3 regions of the Idiomarina sp. ST10R2A5 genome follow, and region 1 is predicted to be linked to each of the others. Evidence: predicted binding sites of a transcription regulator. Region 1 holds the regulator's gene; each other region holds the start of a gene.
The links. The regulator LexA, encoded in region 1, represses DNA repair genes until DNA is damaged. The targets are predictions, from matches to a motif close to TACTGTATNNNNATACAGTA.
Positions count from the first base shown of each region.

Region 1 (3,280 bases):
GCTGAGTCATTAATGCCCTGCATTACTTGCTCCGCTAAACCGTTCACCACCGGGTTAAGCCAGTTGGGTCGTTCAGGCTCCTGCGCGCCACGGGTAACAGACTGATGCCAGGTGGGTGCCTTTTTGTCTAAATGGTGTTTCAGGTTGATAGGCTGGCCAAAAGTTACAAAACCCTGTCCAAAGTTCTTTAGTTTTGTCACGGTTTTCAGAATTTGAAATACCGACTCTTTTTCTTTGTCCTTACCTTTCAGTTCTTTCAGGTAAGTCGACACTTCCATAATGTGCTCATAGCCAAGGTACACGGGTACCAGCGACACAGGACGCTGCTGGTCACGCAGCATGCCCTGAACGGTCATTGCCAGCATGCCGGTTTTAGGCGGTAATAGGCGGCCGGTTCTGGAGCGGCCACCTTCGCTGAAGTATTCCACCGGGTAGCCTTTTTGAAACAGCCAACACAAATATTCACGAAAAACGGCTGAATACAGTTTGTTACCCCGGAAGCTGCGGCGAATAAAAAACGCGCCTCCACGACGGAAAATACCACCCACGGGAAAGAAGTTAAGATTGACCCCTGCGGCAATATGCGGCGGTACCAGTCCCTCTTTATAAATCACATAGCTCAGCAGTAAGTAATCCATGTGGCTGCGGTGGCAAGGGACGTAAATAATCTCATGCCCTTGTTGCGCCAGTCTCCGGATAGTATCGCCACCTTTGACATGGATACCATTATAAATACGGTTCCACATCCAGGTCATAAAGCGGTCAAGTACACGAACTAAGGTCGAACTGTAATTCGCTGCAATTTCATCAATGTAAGATAAGGCACGCTTACGAGCTGCTTCTTCGCTGATTTTCTTGCCCCGGGCTTCATCTGCTACAGCCTTTTTTAAGGCAGGGGTATCAATCAGTGCTGCCATTAATTCTTTTCTGTGACTTAACTTAGGGCCGGCAACAGCATGACGCATTCGCACAAAGTGCACCCGTGCAACTCGCGCCAATTTATGGGCGATGCGCATATCGGTACCATGGTCATGTGCCATTGTGCCCAGACTGACAGCTCGCGAGAAACGAAGTAAAACCTGGCGACCAGAAAACAACACCAACCAAAACTTGCGCCAGTGGCCCGGGTTATCAAGGTCACCTGTCATAGTGTTACCGGCATTGGCTTCCTGCCCGGCCTGACGTCCCCAGAACACACCTGCAGGAACAAGCTGCACGTCAAGCTCTGCATTGTCTTTGTGTAAGGTCAGCAGTTGATGAAATTCTGAAACGGTCTGCTCGGAGGTTTCTTCAGCAAACTCTTCGAGGAACATAATTCGGTCATAGCTTTTACCGTCAACCACTAAAGGCTCGGTCGGGTCAGGCAGGCCTCGTTTTTCTGCAGCTCTTTGTAAAATGGATAAGTCTGCTTTCGACGTTGAGCGCATGACATACACAATAGGCTTAGCAATTGTGGTTTCATGCTCTTCTTCAGTACCGTCCCAAATTTCCTGAAAGCGTGTTAACCAACGCAACGGGTACTTAAAGACTGGGTAAAAGCGACTTATTCCTTTCATACTTAGACCTCTGTTTTAAACAGAAAGATAGGATACCAACTTCGTTTAAATTTGTCGTTCAAGAAATTACTTGCGAAATGAATTTACCTGTATATACTCACAGTATCACTGTACAAATAAACAGGTACATTATGCGCCCGTTAACACCAAGACAATCTGAAATCCTTGAACTTATTAAGGATAACCTACACGCCACCGGTATGCCGCCAACGCGTGCAGAAATAGCTCATAAGCTGGGCTTTCGTTCTGCCAACTCCGCAGAAGAGCATTTAAAAGCTCTGGCACGCAAAGGGGTTATTGAAATTTTACCCGGTATGTCGCGCGGTATTCGTCTTGTAGCCGATGACTACGACATCGCTGATGGCCTACCGTTGATTGGCCAGGTTGCAGCCGGGGAGCCCTTGCTGGCCGAACAGCACGTTGAAGGTCATTACAAAATTGACGAGTCTCTATTTCATCCTGCTGCCAGCTTCTTACTGAAAGTAAACGGCATGAGCATGAAAGACATTGGCATTTTAGACGGCGACTTACTGGCTGTGCATAAAACCGAGCAAGCTCGTAACGGCCAGATAGTCGTTGCCCGCGTAGAAGACGATGTCACTGTAAAGCGTTTTGAACAGCGTGGAAAAACTATTTTGCTTCATCCTGAAAATGAAGATTTCTCGACCATTACTGTCAATCTGGCAGAGCAGGTTTTTGCCATTGAAGGACTTGCCGTCGGTGTTATCAGAAACGGAGCGACCTTATGAAAACTCAACATCAGCACAAATTACATCACCCAGGTCTTTGGACTGCCGAAAATACAGCGCCATCGTTCCAGTTAGATGCTAAAAACACACAGGACGCAATTGACGTCGACAACCTGTCCCCTGTTGTTCAGCAGGCTTTGCAACAAAAGCCAAGCCAATGGGTAACGGTTATTGGCGGCGACAAAGACGTGATTCAACAGCTTATTGCTTGTGGTGTTGCTGAATCGCAAATTCGCTGGTTGCGCAGCCACTCAGCTGAACGCTGCGAGTGGGCGCTGGAACAGGCTCTACTGGCCGGTACCAGCAGTATGGTTATCGGTTATTTGGACTCAGTTTCTAACCGTACCTGGCAGCGTGCCCGTATGGCCAGTAAATTGAGTGAAACACAATATTTCCTGTTTGATAAAAACACACTGACATCCCACCTGCACTAATCCCACTTTGTTTGTGTGTTTTATCCCCCAAGGCTGCTTTTGCAGCCTTTTTTTAACAGATCCGTCTATTTTTTGTGCATTTGTTTGATTTGATCTGGATCTTTGGTTGTAAATTCGTTAATAAATGCACTACCCGACTATAAAAATAATATAACAACGATAACTACAACAAAGAGTCAGTAGAGAAAGCGATTTCTGGGGAGAAGCTGTACCTTTTTCTGCTTACCTCTTTGTTCTTCTATTTCAGGCTAGCGAAATTATTTGCTGTCTCATTGAAGAATAAGAGGAGAAGCCACGTGAAAATGAAGCCTTTGTGGGCACTATTGGCGCTAACGAGTCTACCGGCTGCTGCTCAGTCGCGTCTCAATTTGACCCAAGGTGTCACTGAAGTGAGTAACCGGGTTTACGATCTCCACATGACCATCTTTTACATTTGCTGTGTAATTGGTGTGGTCGTATTCGGTCTCATGTTTATTTCGATGATCCGACACCGGAAGTCTAAAAACCCTAACCCTGCAAATTTCCACGAGAACGTTAAAGT
Region 1 is NZ_JBNIEX010000003.1:60,637-63,916, forward strand. Features, by position in the region: gene plsB (glycerol-3-phosphate 1-O-acyltransferase PlsB) at 1-1,556, opposite strand, end outside; gene lexA (transcriptional repressor LexA) at 1,688-2,305, shown strand; gene ACP7FG_RS04780 (SOS-response cell division inhibitor) at 2,302-2,739, shown strand; gene coxB (cytochrome c oxidase subunit II) at 3,042-3,280, shown strand, end outside.

Region 2 (3,280 bases), on a different contig from region 1:
TTCTTGTGTTTACACGAACTAAGCACGGGGCTAACCGACTCGCAACACAGTTAACGGATGATGGTCTGCCTGCAATGGCTATTCACGGCAATAAAAGCCAGGGCGCCAGAACCAAAGCATTAGCGCAATTTAAAGCCGGAAAATTACGAGTATTAGTTGCAACCGATATTGCTGCACGTGGTATTGATATTGACGAACTGCCGCACGTGATTAATTTTGAACTACCTCAGGTAGCTGAAGACTACGTGCACCGTATTGGCCGTACAGGCCGTGCCGGAAGTGAAGGTGAAGCAGCGTCACTGGTCTGTGTGGACGAGCATAAATTGCTACGTGACATAGAAAAGCTGACTAAAAATGAAATACCAAAAGAACTGATTCCAGGCTTTGAGCCAGACCCGAATATAAAGCCGGAACCCATTCAAAAGCCACGAACCGGAAGGCCTCAAAACTCACGCCGTGCACCTCGCCAAAAGCGGCCAGACACACGACGTTAATTTACTAACCAGGTTTACCGGCCAAGTAACGGGGTTTGGGCTTTACTTTAAAAAGTCCAGGCCTCCGGTGACCGCAGCAACCTGAGCTTCTATACATTGCTCCGGGGTTGCTTTCGGGCTGTCCGGATAAACCTCTGTTGTAGTAGCATACTCAGCCTTACTAAAGCTAATACATAAGCCCATTTTTGCTGTTGGCAATAAAATAAGACCACGCTGGGCAATATCTTCACCTATTAGCTTATTCTCTTCGTCAGCATCGGCAATGTGCGTAACTTTTTCTACCGAATCCAGTACCGCCTTTTGAAAGTCAGGGTAAGGCTTTTCAGAGTTTCCAACTAAATAGAAGCCGTCAGGAATATTCCAGTTGGTGTTCACCTTTCCGTCCATTGCCGCCTTTGCGGGACGAAACTCGCTGTTATCGGTATCGGTTGTTTCGTGCAGATCAATGTGAGCCAGAATATCCACACCTAAGCCAGCAATGTAATTCATAATGTTTGCACATTCACCGGCAGGCGAATCGGCTACAAACGAGCGGTTAGGATCAATAGCCGCAGGATTCCAACGGTTAATGGTTTCATAGCCCCATGGGCTCAAACAGGGTGCAACCACCACATTAAAGTCTGTTTGATACTCATTGGCTTTAGCCTCTATAAACCGCAGTGCTCCATGAACACCACTAGTTTCATAACCATGCACACCACCAGTCACTAAAACCGTTGGTTTGCCCGCATCCCAGTGTTTAGTTCTGACCACAAACAAAGGATAAGTATCGCTTTCGTACGCAAGTTCACCATATTGCTCTACGTCGAAGTTCGCTTTAAAAGTTTCTATTTTGCTGACAACATCATCAAAGTAAGAACGCTTTTTGCTTTGCTCAGCTAACCATTGCGCTTTTTCTTCAACGCCCCAAGGGGTACCCGGTGTTCCTATATGGTAAATCGTTTCTTGCGTCATAGTTCGATCCTATTCATTAAAACCAGGTCACTATAGTATCAAAATATTTAACTCGTATCGTGCCCACTAAGCCGCTTTCGACGACGCTTTATCGTTTGATTTTGATGACTCAACTTTTTCCGCAGATACTTTCTCGGTTTTTGGTTTCTTTGGCTTTTTAGCACCTAAAGCTATGAGAACATTTTCTCGTTCTTTCGCCAAAAACAGTGCCATATCCTCAAGCTGCTGTTCATCAGTGAAAAGCTCGCTGTCTTTAATAAGAGGATTCAGGGCCTCAGCCATATCCAAAATTTTATCGTGCGCATCGGCTTCTGCTTTTGAAGTGAATGTCATTTTCTCGGCTCCGTCGCGAATAACTACATACTGGGTTACTACAGCCATGGTATGGTCCTTTGCTGATGTGTAAATATACTGTTTATTTGTACAGTAAAGTCATAGAGATTGCAATAGCTGCTGCATTCGATAAACTGCGCAATCCTAACCGATTCAACTAATACAGGAAGCAAACCTGATCCATGACTCAGTTCTCTAAAGCACAGGTTCAACTGGCCATTTTTGCCATGGCAGTTGGCAGTTTTGCTATTGGCATTGGTGAGTTCGTCATTATGGGATTGCTACCTGACGTTGCTGCTGACTTCAACACTGACACCCGACAAACCGGCCATCTGATCAGCCTTTATGCGCTGGGTGTGGTTATCGGCGCACCGCTCATTACTATTTTATTCGCGGGTTTTCCGCGCAAACCCATGTTGCTGGTGCTGTTGCTTGCTTTCGCGCTCGGTAACTTTGCCAGTGCATCAGCAGAAAGCTACCCCTTGCTTCAGGTTTTGCGGTTCCTAACCGGTTTACCTCATGGTGCCTATTTTGGTATTGCATGTCTTGTCGCCGCCGACATGGTTCGTAAAAATCAACGAGGTATGGCTGTAACCATGGTAATGATGGGGCTGACTGTAGCAATTTTAGTCGGTAACCCCTTAGCAACCTGGCTTGGGCAACTTATCGACTGGCGCACGGTTTACCATACAGTCGGCGCTTTAGGACTTCTAGCCCTGGTCATGATTTTATTTGTAGTGCCAAAACACCCTAATGAGAAAAGAACCTCGGCAAGGGGTGAAATGAAGGCTCTGCAGAACCCTCAAGTCTGGCTTACGCTAGCCATAGGCGCCATAGGTTTCGGCGGTATGTTTGCGGTATTAAGTTATATAGCCCCAACCCTAATAAACGCCACAGGTCTTGCTCCGCACTGGATCCCTGTTGCTTTATTAATATACGGAATAGGCTCTTTGGCAGGTAGCTTAGTCGGAGGCTGGGCGGCCGACCGCAATTTGAAACTGACTATTGGTGGCTCTTTGTTGTGGTCAGCAATTGTACTGGCGATTTTCCCGTTAACATTGCAAAGCCTCTGGACCGTCATGCCAATGGTGTTATTACTGGGTAGCGCGGCGGCTCTGGTTCCGGCGCTTCAGGTACGTTTGATGGACGTTGCAGGTGAAGCACAGACTCTGGCGGCGTCATTGAACCATTCAGCTTTCAACGCCGCAAATGCCTTAGGGGCCTGGCTGGGCGGGCTGGCCATTATTTCCCCTCTCAGTTGGCAAGGCACAGGCTGGGTCGGCTGTGCACTGTCTATTGTCGGTTTACTGCTGTTTTGGATAACCAAGAAGCACAGCCGTAAAGTACCTGACATTATGAGTCTTTAGAGCGCCCCTCGATATCCAGTTCTTCTAGTTTCTTATCGGGCTTGGCATAAGATAAACGCGCCGCCCGTTGAGTACTGTGATAACCATCCAGACCCGAAATGGCCATGGTCCCTAAAGATTCAATATCAATAT
Region 2 is NZ_JBNIEX010000004.1:240,947-244,226, reverse strand. Features, by position in the region: gene ACP7FG_RS07440 (DEAD/DEAH box helicase) at 1-494, shown strand, start outside; gene ACP7FG_RS07435 (M14 family metallopeptidase) at 537-1,448, opposite strand; gene ACP7FG_RS07430 (YebG family protein) at 1,515-1,829, opposite strand; gene ACP7FG_RS07425 (MFS transporter) at 1,964-3,148, shown strand; gene ACP7FG_RS07420 (flavin reductase family protein) at 3,135-3,280, opposite strand, start outside.
Region 2: ACP7FG_RS07430 (YebG family protein) is a predicted target of LexA. The motif match lies at 1,858-1,877, and genes of this name have one in related genera.

Region 3 (3,280 bases), on a different contig from region 1:
TACGACAATAGGAGCCAGGTTTGCACAGCGCTTGAAAAAGCCACTGTTAACTAAAGCTTTATACCAACGCTCAGGTGCTTTGCTGAGTAACCGATCAATGGCGTGATCAATAATCCAACGGGCTAAGGCATAAGCAATGTAACAACCTATTAAAACGAGTAATGAGCTGATAACAAGACTCAGCTCTTGTAGGTTACTGTCAATTCCGAATTTTTGAAGCCACTCTTTTATAAACTCAAAGTCCATTATAAAACTCCCTTAGCGGGTGCTGTGAATTTCCTTACGCATTTCGTCAATGGTTTGGTCTTTTTGCTGCCAACGTTTATTCAGCCACTGTTGAAAGTGAGCCCTAAAAGCTTCGTCACTGGCGTAATCACCAATTAAGTCTTTAGTAATAGGCAATGTCTGTATATCAACATAGACGTTTTTCAGCTGTCCACTTAATAAATGCCAGACTACCGGGCGCTTATCGTTACCCGGATAAACAATGGTAATGTCCAGAATGGCTTCAAACTGACCGCCCATAATTTGCAATGAAAAGGCGGTACCGCCTGCTTTGGGAGGGAGCAAGTTACGAAACGGGCTTTGTTTTTTCTTGTGCTTTTCCGGAGTAAACCGTGTGCCTTCGCAGAAATTTACCACTGTTGTGGGAATGTGACGGAACTTAGCACAGGAACGCGTGGTTGTTGCGATGTCTTTGCCTTTTAAATGGGGCTTTTTCTTTAGCAACTCTTTTGAATAGCGCTTCATAAAGGGCATATCGAGTACCCAGCAGCCCCAGCCAATAATAGGTACCCACATAAGCTGTGACTTTAGGAAAAAGCGTGGCATTGGCATATGGCGGCGGGTCAGGTGCATTAATACCAGTACATCGACCCAGCTGCGGTGGTTTGCCATAACCATATACCAACCCTTTTCATGGAGTTCCAGGTCACCTTTAATGTGCCAGTCCATGCGTTGGGTCAGCTGAAACATCATCGACATACAGTATGCCCAGACTCTGAATAAGCTGTTTCCTAGCTGCGAACAAATGCGTTGAGGGGTTTTAAATGGCAGTAACACTTTAAAAACACCAATACCAATAATTGAAACACCAATAATAGCGGTGGTGATTAATCCCCATAAAAAGTTAATAACCACTCTGAAGGGAATAAGTATTGATGTCAGCATATCGCCCAGCCCTAACCATAAACAATGAGCAAATGATAACTGAAGCCAGGAATGATGTCTGTTGCTAACCAGTAAAAATTAATGATACTGTATATATGTACAGTATTGGAGGCGTTATGCAGACAAAGATTCAAACCCTTATCCAACAGGGGCTTATCTGGCATGGCCAGACGACAGACACTCAGGCAGCAGCGCTAAGCACGGGGTTTAAGCAGCTGGACAAAGTGCTTGGTGGTGGGTGGCAATACCCGGGTTTGCATGAGTGGCAGCTACAAGCGCCCTTCTCTGAGCAGGCTTTGCTATTGCCGCTGGTAAAGCAGGCCGTGCAGCAGCATCAGCCCGTTTTCTGGATAAACCCTCCAGCCTGGCTGTCGGCGGCGGGGTTGCATTATTATGGCTTAAGCAAGTCGATGCAGATAGTCATTCAAACGAACGCAGAAAAAGCAGCCTGGGCTTTTGAGCAGGTACTGCAAACAAAAAATGCCTTGGCACTGGGTTGGTTTGAGCAAAAAACAACGACAGCTCAATGTGTCCGACGTTGGTATAAAGCCTCGCAAACAGGACAAATGGGTGTGGTCCTGAGTGAGCCAACGGTTAATGAAGAAGCCCGGGCGTACTCTAATCGGTTACGTGTAAAGATGACCACAACAGGCGTCACGCTGGACTTGTTAAAGCGTAAAGCTGGCTGGCCATTGGAAAACGTAGCACTTCAGTAATGTGGCTGTATTGTCATTTCCCTCAGTTGCTTCTGGATAACAGGGTTCGGTTACAGCCTGAGAGCAACACACTGCCTCTGGCGTTTCATCAGTTACAGGGCAGTCAGTCTGTTATTGTGCAGTGCAATGCGCGGGCATTGGAATGTGGTGTAAGGCCACAACTTCAGACCGTTATGGCAATATCGCTTTGTGAGCAGCTGCAGCTCATGGAGTATTCGTCAGAGCGTGAAGAGCAAGCTCTGCAACAGTTGGCCTCCCACTTGTATCAGTGGGCAGCCAAGCTGGTGTTGTACCCACCGCAAGGGCTGGCAATTGAGTTGAACAGCCTGGAACAATTGTATGGTGGGCGTAATGGTGCATTTAATGTCTTGGCGCAAAAAGTCCAGGAACTACCGATTACTTCGCAGCTGGCTGTTGCAGGGAATCCACTAGCTGCTCAACTGTTAGCCGAATCTGGCTCCCCTGTTTCTCTTTTGGCTGAAAAGCAAGCTAATCTGCTGGCAGAGTTACCCATTCAGAATGCCGGTTTAAGCCTGAAAGCGCAGAAGCACAGCAAAGCTGCGGGGTTTCGTTTGCTGGGAGAGCTTATGCAACTGCCCGGAGGGGAAGTTGGCCGGCAATTAGGGTTGGAAACGTTATTGCATCTGGAGCAGCTGCAAGGGCTGAAGCAACAAAGTCATCACTTTTTTATGCCCCCGGAAAGTTTTCAGCAAAGCTTAGACCTGGTGACTGAGATCCCTCATTGGCAAGGGTTACTGTTCCCGCTAAAAAGGCTATTTGGGGAGCTGGAGAACTTTCTTTATCAACGGCAGAAAGTGGTACAGCAGGTAAAAGTTGAACTGCAGCATCGCAATGAGCCCTCTTCAGTTGTTCCGGTCGCTTTAGCTGAGCCGGGTTGGCGAGGGTCTAATTTCTTGTCTTTACTGCAGTTGAAAATGGAGTCCATCCCTTTGCCGGAGCCGGTTATAGAAATTAGGCTGGTGGCGAATGAATTATTGCGTGCTGAGCAACACAATGAGCAATTTTTCGGAGCGCAACAGCATCGGCATGAAACTCTGCAGCTCATTAGCCGGCTGCAGGCCAAGTTAGGCAAAAATGCCGTATTTTCGCCGGCAGTGAATGATGACCCTCGTCCTGGCTACAGTGAGGTTGCTCGTCCGCCCGGGGAAAAACCGCAAGCTGTATTGAATGCACCGAAACGCCCTCTTTGGATGTTGCGACCAGCACAAGTAACCTCGATAGATTTGTGGCAATTACAGCATGGGCCTGAACGGAAACATTGCGGCTGGTGGGACGCAGATGAAGTTGCACGGGACTACTGGATCGCGAAAGACAAATTAGGGCGTTTGGGTTGGATCTATTTTGAGTCTGACCAGTGGTATTTACAGGGTTGG
Region 3 is NZ_JBNIEX010000013.1:3,842-7,121, reverse strand. Features, by position in the region: gene ACP7FG_RS12570 (mechanosensitive ion channel family protein) at 1-246, opposite strand, end outside; gene ACP7FG_RS12565 (acyltransferase) at 259-1,170, opposite strand; gene ACP7FG_RS12560 (ImuA family protein) at 1,287-1,886, shown strand; gene ACP7FG_RS12555 (Y-family DNA polymerase) at 1,886-3,280, shown strand, end outside.
Region 3: ACP7FG_RS12560 (ImuA family protein) is a predicted target of LexA. The motif match lies at 1,256-1,275, and genes of this name have one in related genera.